Regions from separate parts of the Cytobacillus mangrovibacter genome, predicted to be linked through region 3. Evidence: riboswitches for the same ligand, from Rfam matches in the RefSeq annotation. Region 3 holds a riboswitch; each other region holds the start of a gene.
What was found. Region 3 has a riboswitch for S-adenosylmethionine ahead of ACFYKT_RS07225 (5-methyltetrahydropteroyltriglutamate--homocysteine S-methyltransferase). Riboswitches for the same ligand answer to the same signal wherever they lie in the genome.
Positions count from the first base shown of each region.

Region 1 (4,314 bases), on a different contig from region 3:
ATTCAGATACAGGTACAACTGCACCTTTGTATTTTTCAAGGATGAAATCTTGAATTTCTTTCGAACGAAGAACTTCCACAAGTGTCTTAATTGAATCTTTTGTTTCGTCCCCTTTACGAACAGTAATGATATTCGCATATGGTGATTCATTCGCCTCAATGGCAATTGAATCTTCAATCGGATTAAGACCCGCATCGATTGCATAGTTCGAGTTAATAACTACTACATCGCCTTCATTATTATTGAAAATTTGTGTTAAAAGTTTTGGCTCATAGTTTGCATCAAAATCGACATTCTTTGGATTTTCAACGACATCTTCAAGTGTTGCTTTTGTTTTATCAATACCGTCTTTTAACTTAATTAAGCCTTCTTTTTCTAAAATGGATAAAATACGTCCATGCTCAGCTACTGAGTTGCTTAAGATAATATGTGCACCTTCTGGAAGATCAGCAATTGAATCATATTCTTTCGAGTATACAGCCATTGGTTCAATATGAATTCCACCAGCATTAACAAAGTCATAACCATTTTCTTCAATTTGAAGCTCAAGGTAAGGAATATGTTGGAAATAGTTTGCATCCAATTCTTTTGATTCTAATGCTTTGTTCGGAAGGATGTAATCTTGGAATGTAACGATTTCTAATTCAATTCCTTTTTCAGCTAAAATTGGTTTAGCTTCTTCAAGAATTTCAGCATGCGGAACATTTGAAGCACCTACTGTTAGTTTAGAAGATTCTCCACTTTCATTTCCTTCACTTGCCGCACCATTTTCACTGCCTTTTTCGTCTGATGTTCCACATGCAGCAAGGAAAAGAGTAATTGCTAATGCGAATACAAATGGTAATAATTTTTTCATTTTTGACCTCTCCTTATCGTTTATCTAATTTTGTTGTTATGAAATCACCAATAAATTGAATGATAAATACAATGACAAGAATAATAATTGTAGCCATTAAGGTAACATCGTCTCTGCTTCTTTGGAAGCCTTCAAGAAAGGCAAGATTCCCAAGACCCCCTGCACCAATAACACCAGCCATCGCTGTATAGCCTACTAACGCGATCGCGGTTACAGTAATACCTGATACAAGAGCAGGCATTGATTCCGGTAAGAGAACTTTCCAGATGATTGTGCTTGTTTTTGCCCCCATTGATTTAGCCGCTTCAATGACACCTTTATCAATTTCTCTTAACCCGATTTCAACCATTCGAGCATAAAAAGGAGCAGCGCCAATAATTAAAGCTGGGAGTGCCGCATTTTCCCCAATCATTGTGCCCATTAAAAATGTCGTAAATGGGATAAGGAGAACGATTAATATAATGAAGGGAATCGATCTGAAAATATTAACGAACGCCCCAATGATTTTATTAATTATTCCATTCTCCCATATATTCCCTTTAGATGTTAGGAAAAGTAATAATCCCATTACTGCACCAAGGATAAAAGTAGCTATTACTGAAATACTTGTCATATAAAGGGTCTCAACCGTAGCATCCCACATTTTCTCCCAGTTCACATTTGGAAACCATTCATTAAGCATTTGAGATCACCTCCACTCCAACTTGCTGGGAATGGATAAATTTCATCGCTTTATCTAGCTCTTCTGTCTCACCATCAAGATGAATGAATAATGTGCCATAAGAACCATTTTGAGTTTGCGATATTTTTCCTTGAAGAATATTAACCGTCACCTGAAAATTCCGAATAATATTCGTAATAAGCGGCTGTTCTGCTGACTCTCCAACAAAGCCTAATTGCACGACACGACCATGAGGATATAAGTCAAGCAAGTGTTCAATTGTTTCTCTAGTTTCCTCAGGTTCAGTGACTTGCTGTACGAAACGTTTTGTGATTAATTCTTGTGGATTTTTAAATACTTCTAGAACTGGTCCAAGTTCAACTACTCTACCTTCTTCCATCACAGCAACACGATGGCAGATTTTTCGAATCACATGCATTTCGTGTGTAATTAACACAATCGTCAATCCTAAACGATCATTAATATCTACAAGTAAATCGAGAATCGAGTCCGTAGTTTGTGGGTCTAAAGCGGATGTTGCTTCATCACATAATAATACTTTTGGATTATTAGCTAGTGCTCGAGCAATCCCAACCCGTTGCTTCTGCCCACCACTGAGCTGTGATGGATAGGCATCCTCTCTTCCATCAAGACCAACAAGCTTGATTAATTCATCTACTCGTTTAGCTCTTTCTCTTTTTGACACACCTGCAATCTCAAGCGGAAATGAGATATTTTGTCTAACAGTCCTTGACCAAAGTAAATTGAAGTGCTGAAAGATCATGCTAATTTCTTGGCGAGCCTTTCTTAACTGGCTGCCTTTTATTTTAGACACTTCATTATTTGCAACAACTACTGTTCCTTCGGTTGGTATTTCAAGACCATTCAACATTCGAATTAATGTACTTTTCCCTGCTCCACTGTAACCAATGACACCAAAAATTTCGCCATCATTAATTTCGATATTAACATCATCAACTGCTTTTACTTGACCTTGTTTGGAAGGATAAATCTTTTGGATATTTTTTATTGAGATCATCGTCATGTTGCACCCTCTTTAAATCCGATTTTCCATATCAATTTAGAAGACTTTTAAAATAGACAGTACCTATTCAGTATTTGCCTCTAAGCACTTAACATTCAAAGAAAACAGAAAATGCCCTTCTGACATGAGCAGAAAGGCATAAATTAATTATTGTCCTTTCTCTCATCTCCCAAAGCAAACATCGCTTTGTGTGAATTGGCACCATTTCATTTTCATGACGGTTGCCGGGCTTCAAAGGGCACTTCCCTCCACCTCTCTTGATAAGAGCTTAACATCTATATTCAATTAACACTTTAAATTAATTAAGTAATTTGTCTACGCTAGATATCGTATCACGGAAATAATAAGGGTGTCAACGGAAAAAAGTTAATATTTTAGTATTTTTAAGAATAGTATATTTACTTCAATCAAACAGCTTGATTTAAGCATTGGCTGTAAGAGAAGTAATTCCAGTCGCTGCTTCAATGGCTTGTTCTAAGTCATCAATTAGATCCTCTGCATTCTCAATTCCAACCGAAATCCGAATCAAGTCTTCAGGTACACCAGCAGACTTTAATCCTTCTGCATCTAACTGCTGATGTGTTGTACTAGCAGGATGAATAATCAAACTCTTGGCATCTCCTACATTTGCAACATGTGCCCAAAGCTCAAGATTATTAATTAGCTTCGCCCCAGCCACTCTTCCTCCAGCAATCCCAAAGACGACGACAGAACCAGCCCCTTTAGATAAATACTTATCAACCAATGGTTTATCCGGATGATTCTCATTCCCTGGATAGAGAATCCAATGAATGGCAGGATGGGCTTCCAGATACTTGATAATTTTTTTTGTATTGGCTACATGCTCTTTCATTCTTACATGTAGTGTTTCTAATCCAAGTGTAAATTGGAATGCATTTTGAGGACTTAAAGCAGGTCCTAAATCTCTTAAAAGCTGGACTCTAGCTTTCGTAATATAGGCGACAGGGCCTAGAGCCTCGCTATATACGAGATCATGGTAACTTGAATCTGGCTCTGTAAATCCAGGGAATTTAGGAGAATTCCAATCGAATTTCCCACCGTCTACAATGATTCCCCCCATTGTCGTCCCATTGCCTAACAGCCATTTCGTTGCCGAGTGGATGACAATATCTGCACCATGTTCAATCGGTCTGCAAAGATAAGGTGTAGCAAATGTATTATCGATTAGCAGCGGAATTCCATTTTCATGGGCGATGTCTGCAACTTTTTCAATATCTAGCACCTTTAAGCTCGGATTCCCAATCGTTTCCGCAAACACAGCTTTTGTTTTCTCTGTAATGGCCGCACGGAAATTTTCCGGATTCTCTGGATCTACAAACGTTACATGAATCCCATATTTAGGGAGTGTTACTGCAAACAGATTATAGGTTCCTCCATACAGATTAGAAGCAGCAACAATTTCATCGCCTGATTGTGCAAGATTTAGAATGGCTAAAGTAATCGCAGCCATTCCGCTGGCAACTGCTAATGCACCAACCCCGCCTTCTAATAAAGCTACTCTGTCCTCAAAAACAGTCACTGTTGGATTGTGGATTCTAGTATAAATATAGCCTGCTTCCTTTAAACCAAAAAGATTAGCGGCATGTTCAGTATTCTTGAATTGGTATGCATTATTTTGGTAAATAGGTACAGCTCTCGCACCTGTTAAAGGATCAGCCTGTAGCCCTCCATGTACGCCAAGTGTTTCAAATCGATAGTTCTTTTGCTTTTCACTCATTTCTTTTCTCTCCT
Region 1 covers NZ_JBIACJ010000004.1:286,776-291,089, reverse strand. The annotation lists gene ACFYKT_RS09950 (MetQ/NlpA family ABC transporter substrate-binding protein) at 1-856, opposite strand, end outside; gene ACFYKT_RS09945 (methionine ABC transporter permease) at 870-1,538, opposite strand; gene ACFYKT_RS09940 (methionine ABC transporter ATP-binding protein) at 1,531-2,556, opposite strand; SAM riboswitch class I at 2,722-2,829, opposite strand; gene ACFYKT_RS09935 (O-acetylhomoserine aminocarboxypropyltransferase/cysteine synthase family protein) at 2,984-4,300, opposite strand.
Region 1: linked by a shared signal. The riboswitch ahead of ACFYKT_RS09940 (methionine ABC transporter ATP-binding protein) and the one ahead of ACFYKT_RS07225 (5-methyltetrahydropteroyltriglutamate--homocysteine S-methyltransferase) in region 3 are both predicted to bind S-adenosylmethionine.

Region 2 (4,314 bases), on a different contig from region 3:
AACCGATTTAAGCAGCGCGAGATGAATAAGGAATCCGTTGGGCCGATTGAAAAAAGATTTATTCGTATGGACGGAGAAGTTATTGATGTAGAGCTGAAAACAATCCCTACTATTTATCAGGATCGTCCCGCCATTCATATGATTATCAGAGATATAAGCGAACAAAAGCAGACAAAAAACCTCATTATTAATTCGGAAAAGCTGACAATTGCTGGGCAATTGGCTGCAGGCATTGCACATGAAGTAAGAAACCCGCTTACTGCAATCAAGGGGTTCTTTCAGATGATGGAGAATGATTTAAAAGAGAATAAGATGTATTTTGATGTTATCTCTTCAGAAATCAATCGGATTGAAACCATTCTGAATGAATTATTGGTGCTCGCTAGACCTCAAGAAGTTAAATTTGAGAAAAAGAATATTGAGGTAATTATCAATCATGTGATCACTCTACTCAAAACACAGTCTAATTTAAATAGCATCGAAATAATAATGAGCATTGAACCTAATTTACCGCTTATCAATTGTAATGAAAACCAATTAAAACAAGTGTTTATCAACTTCTTGAAAAATGCAATTGAAGCGATGACTCAAGGCGGCAGCATTATGATTGACATTCGCAAACAATATGCAGATAGACTTGTTATTCGAATCATCGATCAAGGTTCAGGCATTCCCATACATTTATTAAACAAAATTGGTGAACCCTTTTTCACAACCAAAGAGCAAGGGACAGGCTTGGGCATCATGATTTGCAAAAATATTATTGATGAGCATCAGGGGGAAATTAATATTGACAGCTCATCGAACGGAACAAAGGTAGAGATCTGCTTACCTTTTTCTTGAGTACCTTTTCCTAGTTGAAATAAATCCCCATTTATATAGAAAAAGCACAGCATGGTTGCTGCGCTTTTTTTTGCATATTTTATAATTATTAATCCTTTTTTGCAAATGTACTTGGCATCACAACAGCAACAACTTCTCCACGGGCACAAACGGCATCCTCAGCAAATACTTCCACATCTATTTTCCACTTCTTCGGATGAATTTCTGTGATTGCTCCAACCGCTTTTAATGCTACACCTTCTGGAGTTGGTTTGACAAAGTCTACCTTTAACGATGCTGTTACAAATCGAGGTGGCTCTGCACCATCCCCTACTTCATGGCCATTTTTGCGATGAAGTGCTAATGCCGCTGACCCAGTTCCGTGGCAATCGATTAACGACGCAATCAGTCCGCCATAGACGAAGCCTGGAATTGCTTTATGCTCCTCATTTGGTGTATAAATGGTCAATGTTTGTTCCCCGTGCCAGCCTGTCCGAAAATGATGACCCTCTTCATTCAGACGTCCACACCCATAGCACCAGGCAAAGTCATCTGGGTAAATATCCTGAACTGCATGTACTACTTTTTCCTCCATTATACTACCCCCTTTTTTGAATAGTATAACATATCAAACTCATTTTACTTTTTTAAATTTTGGATAACCTATTAGAATAGCAATCACTCCACAAATCCCAATTAAGAAAGGATAATAGGAAAATGGAAGAATACTCATAGGAGAAATACTAGCAACCCCTGCAGCTACTAATATTTGCGCTCCATAAGGAATCAGCCCTTGCACACAACAGGAAAAGATATCTAATAAACTAGCTGATTTACGAGGGTCAATCCCATATTGATCAGCAATATTTTTCGCTAATGGCCCCGCAATCAAAATCGAAATCGTGTTATTAGCCGTTGATAAATCAGTTAATCCAACAAGCCCGGCAATGCCAAACTCTGCGCCTTTTTTCGACTTAATGTTTCTCGTAACAATGTGGAGCAAGAAATCAATTCCGCCATTATGTCTAATAAGTTCTACCATGCCTGCAATCAGAATAGCTAAGAATGAAATTTCATACATACCTGCCATTCCCTCTCCTATCGTTTGAACCAAAGTCATGAATTGGTAGCTTCCATCCATTAAGCCTACGATCCCAGCCAGTCCAATCCCTAAAGCAAGAACAAGAAAGACATTGATGCCAATTAACGCAAAGATGATCACTAAAACATATGGAAGAATCTTCACCCATTGATAGGATTGCTGCATCACTTCAGCATTCTCTCCCATTGTTATTGCCCCTAGAATTACACATGTCACAATAGCAGCAGGCAAAACAATCCAGAAATTCACTTTGAATTTGTCCCTCATTTGCGTATTCTGTGAACGAACGGCAGTAATGGTCGTATCTGATATAAAGGAAAGATTATCACCAAACATTGACCCGCCAATTACAACTGCCATTGCAAGTGCCATTGAAATATCCGTTTGCTCACTAATCCCGACTCCAATCGGGGCTAGTGCAACAATGGTCCCCACTGATGTCCCCATCGATAAAGAAATAAAGCAGCCAATAATAAACAATCCGACCATGAGGAAATTCTGAGGGATAATGGACATGGCGAAATTCACTGTAGAATCAACAGCCCCCATCCCTTTTGCCACCTCTGAAAACGCACCAGCCAAAAGGAAAATCAAAACCATTAACATGACATTCGAGTTTCCAGCACCCTTACAAAAAAGATCTACTTTAGAGTTAAGCGTTTCCTTACGATTCATCGCTAAAGCAACCACACATGAAATGGTAATCGCAACAATGACTGGAAACTTATAAAAGTCACCTGTTACAACACCTGTACCGATAAATAGAATTAAAAATACAACGAATGGCAGCAATGCCATTGGATTCCCTTTTTTACCTACTTCCATAAAATACACCCCCGAAAAATAATCGATCAAAGAGGCCATTTAGCCTTGTTCTGAACACAACAAAAAGACCCCTTCTTATAAAAACAAGAAGAGGCCTTATAAACGAATCTATAAAACACTCTTCTTATCTTTCAAGCATCTTATGCTTGCTGGATTTGGCACAGCAACTCATTCCTCCTGAGTTCCGCTGCCGAGATATCATTGGGCCAGTCCCTCCATCTCTCTTGATAAGAAGATATTCAATTACTAGCATTTGAATAAATAACAGATTATAGATTACAGTAAATCTCCTGTTCATGCAATAGTAATTTTTGGGCGAGGAAGTAGATGAACTAGGGCTTCCACTTATTTCATAAACCACACAATTTGTATGAAATGAATTATAATAGAAGAATAGATTGACCTTATGACAGGAGGATTCATAATGGCCAAGAATAAAAACCAAATCAATAAAGCCAAAGAAGAGATTCTTGCTGGAAGTAGAGAATCAGCAGCAGCAATAGCTATGGAAACTAGGAGAAGACCACAAATCTCACTCCCCTTTTTAGGGAAGTTCTTTACATTGAAAGTTTTGTTCATTGTAATGATCATATTTTTAATAGGGAGTTTGGGTGCCTTTACTTATATAAAACTATTTACTGGAAGCACATACAAAAGTGAAACAGTGAATATTGTTGAAGGGGTTCAAGAATTAGCCACATTAGCTACCGCTCAAGCAGTTGTTACGACAATTATAAAAGAAGAAGATAATAAGCTCTTTAATAAAGAAATTAGTGTTAATTTACCTGGTACGAAAAGAACAGTATTATTAATTGTCCCAGCAACCGTACTAGCTGGGGTTGATCTACAATCTATTACAAATGAAAGTATCATCGTTGATGAGGAAAACAAGGAAATTTCCTTAACCATTCCTCATGCAACATTCATCCAAGATCCTGCTATTCAAATGGATAAAGTGCAAACATACTCAGAGGGCGGCCTATTTAGAGGTGAAGTAAAATGGGACGAGGGTTTTGATCTTGCTGCTAAAGCACAAAATGGAATTATGGAGGAAGCTGCTGATTTAGACCTATTAACTAAAGCTGAAGATCATGCCGTCAATGTCTTAAATAATTTCTTTAGCCAGCTTGGCTATCAAGCTCATATCGACTTTAAATAAAGCATCGAGTATTTCATGCGATAATTGACTTTTCATCCAAAAAGCAACGAATCTATTTCTCTAGTGATTCGTTGCTTTTTCCTTTGCTTCCTATTATTCCTCAGCTAGAGCACGGCCTACTGCTCGGCCAGAGAAAAGACAACCGCCAAGAAAGGTCCCTTCTAATGCCCGATAGCCATGTAGTCCACCGCCTCCAAAGCCAGAAACCTCGCCAGCTGCATAGAGCCCTTGGATCACCTTGCTAGAAGAATCTAATACCCGTCCCGATAAATCCGTTTGTAATCCACCCAAGGTTTTGCGGCTGACAATATTCAATCGAACTGCAATAAGAGGGCCATTTTTCTTATCAAGAATTTTATGCGGGGCAGCTACTCGAATGAGTTTATCGCCTATATATTGACGTGCA
Region 2 covers NZ_JBIACJ010000008.1:152,481-156,794, reverse strand. The annotation lists gene ACFYKT_RS15650 (PAS domain S-box protein) at 1-843, shown strand, start outside; gene ACFYKT_RS15645 (PaaI family thioesterase) at 932-1,417, opposite strand; gene ACFYKT_RS15640 (Na+/H+ antiporter NhaC family protein) at 1,457-2,749, opposite strand; SAM riboswitch class I at 2,871-2,983, opposite strand; gene ACFYKT_RS15635 (DUF4230 domain-containing protein) at 3,174-3,908, shown strand; gene ACFYKT_RS15630 (FAD-binding dehydrogenase) at 4,002-4,314, opposite strand, start outside.
Region 2: linked by a shared signal. The riboswitch ahead of ACFYKT_RS15640 (Na+/H+ antiporter NhaC family protein) and the one ahead of ACFYKT_RS07225 (5-methyltetrahydropteroyltriglutamate--homocysteine S-methyltransferase) in region 3 are both predicted to bind S-adenosylmethionine.

Region 3 (4,314 bases):
GGAATCCCAGTAATTCCAACACCAGAGCCTTGAAAAACAAGGATCTCCGTTTCAGGATCTAATTCTACCTCATATTCCCGCTTATAAAAGGTAGCAATAGCTTCCCTTATGCCTTTTTTTCCATAAAAGGAGGGGTACCCTTGATTTTCCTTATCGGCTACCGCTTTTTTCAATGTACTTACGATCTCTTCAGAAGTGGGCTGGTCAGGATGTCCATTCGCTAAATTGATGACATCGATCCCTTTGCGCTGATAAGCGGCAACTTTTTCATGTAAGGAACTAAAATAATGATTAGGCAGTTGTTCAACTAGTGTGGATGCTTTAAAATTCACTGGGGAAAGACTCCTCTCAACGTTAAACGTTTATCGAATTCAATTATTCATTAAAATAATCTGGTAATTGGTATCCTTCATAATCTGGATTTGAAAGGATATAATCTTTAAAATCCTGTGAATGATAGGCATCAATCATGTCTTTCACAAAAGGTTTATCCACGTTTTTTTTATCCACTGCAACAATGACGATATTTTGATCTGTCATGTTTTCTAAGGCAAGCGCTTCAGTTAGCTTCATATGATTGGATACAGCGAAATTCCCTTGAATGGCAGCGAAATCAACATCCTCGAGTGCACGTGGTCCTTGTGCCGGGTCAGTCAAAATAAAATCTAACTGATGGGGATTGGATTCAATATCAAATATGGTCGCTTGTAAAGGATCGATATTATCTTTGATGGTAATCCATCCGATATCCTGCAAAAGCGTTAAAGCGCGAAGTAAATTTGGCGGCTCATTAGGGACGTTAACTTGTGCCCCTTCAGTTACTTCATCTAAACTGTTATGTTTTTGAGAATAGAGCCCCATTGGCGGTGTTGGAACTTGAACGGCACCGGTCAAATTAAGCTTTTCTCTCTTATTGATGGAATCAAGATAGAAGGAATGCTGGTGCGCGTTTGCATCAAGCTCTCCATTTGCAACCGCAATATTCGGCTGAATTCCATCTGTAAATTCCGTGTACTCAATGGTGTATCCTTTTTCCTCAAGGGAGGGGGCAACCCCTTTTATAAATTGGTCATTATAAGGACCAGGGTTAAAACTAATGCGTATTGTTTTATCTGAATCAGATGCGGCTCCTGACGACTCTTTGCTACTGCAGCCTGCAATCAAAAGAGATGCGATTGTAAGAACCACGACTGACCTCAACCACTTTTTATTCATCCAATAAATCCTCCCGTTAGAAAACAAAATTCATTATTCATGTATGATTACTCGGTTTTGTTTTTAAAAAAATAATAAAAGGAAAGCGAACACCATCTAAATGGTGTTCACTCCACATTCTTATCCCCAAATCTCTTTCGAAATATCAACAATATACTTCAGTTTCTCCCATTGCTCTTCTTCACTTAAAATATTGCCATGGTGAGTGGAGGCAAAGCCACATTGTGGGCTGATGCATAAATTCTCAAGTGGCACATACTGAGACGCTTCTTTCACACGTGCAATAATGTTTTCCTTCGCTTCTAATTCGCCACGCTTGGATGTAAACACGCCAAGAACAACCTGAGGGCCATCATTTGGAATATATTCTAATGGCGTGAAATCGCCTGAACGGTCATCATCATATTCAAGGAAAAAACCGTTCACTTTCTCTTTCGCAAACAGGACCGGAGCAATTTTGGCATAGCTGCCTTCAAAGGCCCAATTCGAACGATAGTTGCCCCGGCAAAGATGAGTCGTAATGATTAAATCCTCTGGTTTATCCTCAAGCACACCATTTACAACCTTCAATGCCAATTCAATTAATTCCTCGCGAGTCGCACCGCTATCATTAAAAGGAATGTCAGGCGCATTCAGACCAGCTATGTAAACATCATCTAGCTGCAAGTATCGACAACCAGCCTCATAAAAAGCGTTGATGGCCTCACGATAGGTTTGAATCACATCATTTGCATATTCTTCAATGTTCGGATAGATTTCCTTATCGCGAATCCCAGCATTAAATAATTGATTCGGACTTGGAATCGTTTGTTTAGCAACAGCACGATCGCCAACAATTTCTTTAAATTCAACAAAGTCTTTAATATGCGGATGGTCCTGGTTAAAAGAAATTTTTCCAACGACACGCACATCATATCGTTCCGTTTCTTCGCCTTTAAATTTAAAACCGTGTTCAGGCACATACCCTTCGACCCCATGTAAGTGCTCAAGGAAATCAGTATGCCAGAATCTGCGACGGAACTCCCCATCTGTCACCGCTTGTAAGCCCACTTCAATTTGCTTATCCACTACTTTTTTGATTTCTTCTGTTTCAATTTCGTGAAGCTCCCCCGCAGTTAGTGTTCCTGCTTGGAAATCCTTTCTTGCTTGATGAATTCTTTCTGGGCGTAACAAACTTCCTACATGATCTGCACGAAATGGAGCCTTTACTAATGTTTTTGTCATTTGAATCTTCTCCCTACTTTTTATATTTTTTTAATACAAAAAACCCTCTTCATAAAAATAAGAAGAGGGCTGATTACATACATAAATGTTCCGCTCTTCTTATCTTGTAGCATTTCGCTACTGGAATTGGCACAGTACTTAAAAAAGTCCGCTGCCGAGGCTTCAAAGGGCCAGTCCCTCCACCTCTCTGGATAAGAAAATTTGAAAATATTAAATTATTAATCAATTTACACTTAAAAAGACGTTTTGTCAATTTAATTTTTAAAAAAATTACGGTTTATAATTCATAGCAGGAATTCTAAAATATTTGTCGAAATGGGCATAATAAATAAAAAAAGAAATGGGGTGAATAAAATGGAGAAAGGATACAATGGGGAATTTGAATTGGAAGGAAAAGAAAAAGAAAAGTGGGAACGCCATTTAATGTTAACAGAGCTTTATATAAAAGGAGTTGAAATAGAAAAAATCGCCAAAATAGCTGGTTTAACGAAAGAAGAGGTGGATGAACATTTCCCTCGAATCTACTAAAATGTTACCCTTGTCCTCGTATTACATGCTCTCATTAACCCATTTAAATTCTTTCATAAAAATCAACCTCAAATGATTCTATTAAATATTTCCCCGAAAGGAAGATCCCTCATGACCAAGGAATACCTCGATTTAAAAATGGACTTTATGTTCAAGCAATTATTTGGAGATCCTAAGAGAAAAAACATTACCATTGCATTCCTAAATGATTTACTTCACAGAAAAGGTACAGAACGAATTGTTGACGTACAATACGAAAATACGGAATTGATCAAAGAAGAACTAGATGGAAAAACAAGTAGATTGGATATATTGGTATTTACCTCTGCTAGTGAAAGAATTAATGTGGAAATACAATTAGCGAATCAACATGATATGCCAGAACGTGTCCTTTATTATTGGTCAAGATTATTTTCAGCCTCTCTAGCAGCTGGAGAAAATTATCGAAATTTGCCTCCAACCATTATGATCAGTATCCTAAACTACCCACTATTCCCACATGAAACTGACAGCTTCCACAATGTGTTTCATCTTAGAGAAGACACAGAACATTTTCTGTGGAGTCCCCATATAGAATTCCATGCCTTTGATCTTTCACAGTTTATGGTAAAATGGAGGAAATATAGACGTGAGATAAAAAATAATCCACCACCTGAACTACCGTGGTTAATGATGTTAACAGCCGCTGATTATGAAAAGAAAACCGGTGATACTGGAATTTTTCACTATCTATCAAATTATACATTTGGATGTTGTGGCTACCTTTTCAATAGGTTTCTGCGTTCAGCTCCAGCGCCTACCCCCTCGAGGTCACAAGCCAATCCTCCCAGAAAGGTAAAGGACACCTTTCCGTGAGGCTTGTCTTGTGCTTGTCGGGGGTGATCAAGGCGCTTGCGCATTAGTTTTGAACTGGAGGAATTAGCGATGAATGAACAAGAAGTACGTGAAGCATTAATTGAATGGGAAAACCTGAGTGCCAATAAAGAAAATAAAGTGTTATATGAAGCCAGATTAAAATATTTACGTGACCAACTTTCGAACATTAGAGGGGAAAGGAGATTAGGGAGAGAGGAAGGGATGGCAAGTATCATCCAAAGAATGATAGAAAGGGGATTGCATGTCTCTGATATCGTTAATATAACTGGACTTAAAGAGGAAGAAGTGCAGGAGATACTGAGCGATAAATGAGAATGAAAGTTTTGGTTTGATATTTTTTGGAAGAAGGTGCCTACTCCAAATGGCAGTCATATACGTGGGAAATTCAAAACCGCATAATAAACATAAATTTTATACAACTAGAAAGATACAACTTACTGAACACATTAAATTTGCAAGAGAGATTAATAA
Region 3 covers NZ_JBIACJ010000003.1:167,179-171,492, forward strand. The annotation lists gene ACFYKT_RS07215 (aminotransferase class I/II-fold pyridoxal phosphate-dependent enzyme) at 1-332, opposite strand, end outside; gene ACFYKT_RS07220 (MetQ/NlpA family ABC transporter substrate-binding protein) at 376-1,215, opposite strand; gene ACFYKT_RS07225 (5-methyltetrahydropteroyltriglutamate--homocysteine S-methyltransferase) at 1,336-2,439, opposite strand; SAM riboswitch class I at 2,536-2,637, opposite strand; gene ACFYKT_RS07230 (hypothetical protein) at 2,794-2,967, shown strand; partial or broken gene ACFYKT_RS07235 (Rpn family recombination-promoting nuclease/putative transposase) at 3,079-3,708, shown strand; gene ACFYKT_RS07240 (hypothetical protein) at 3,892-4,155, shown strand.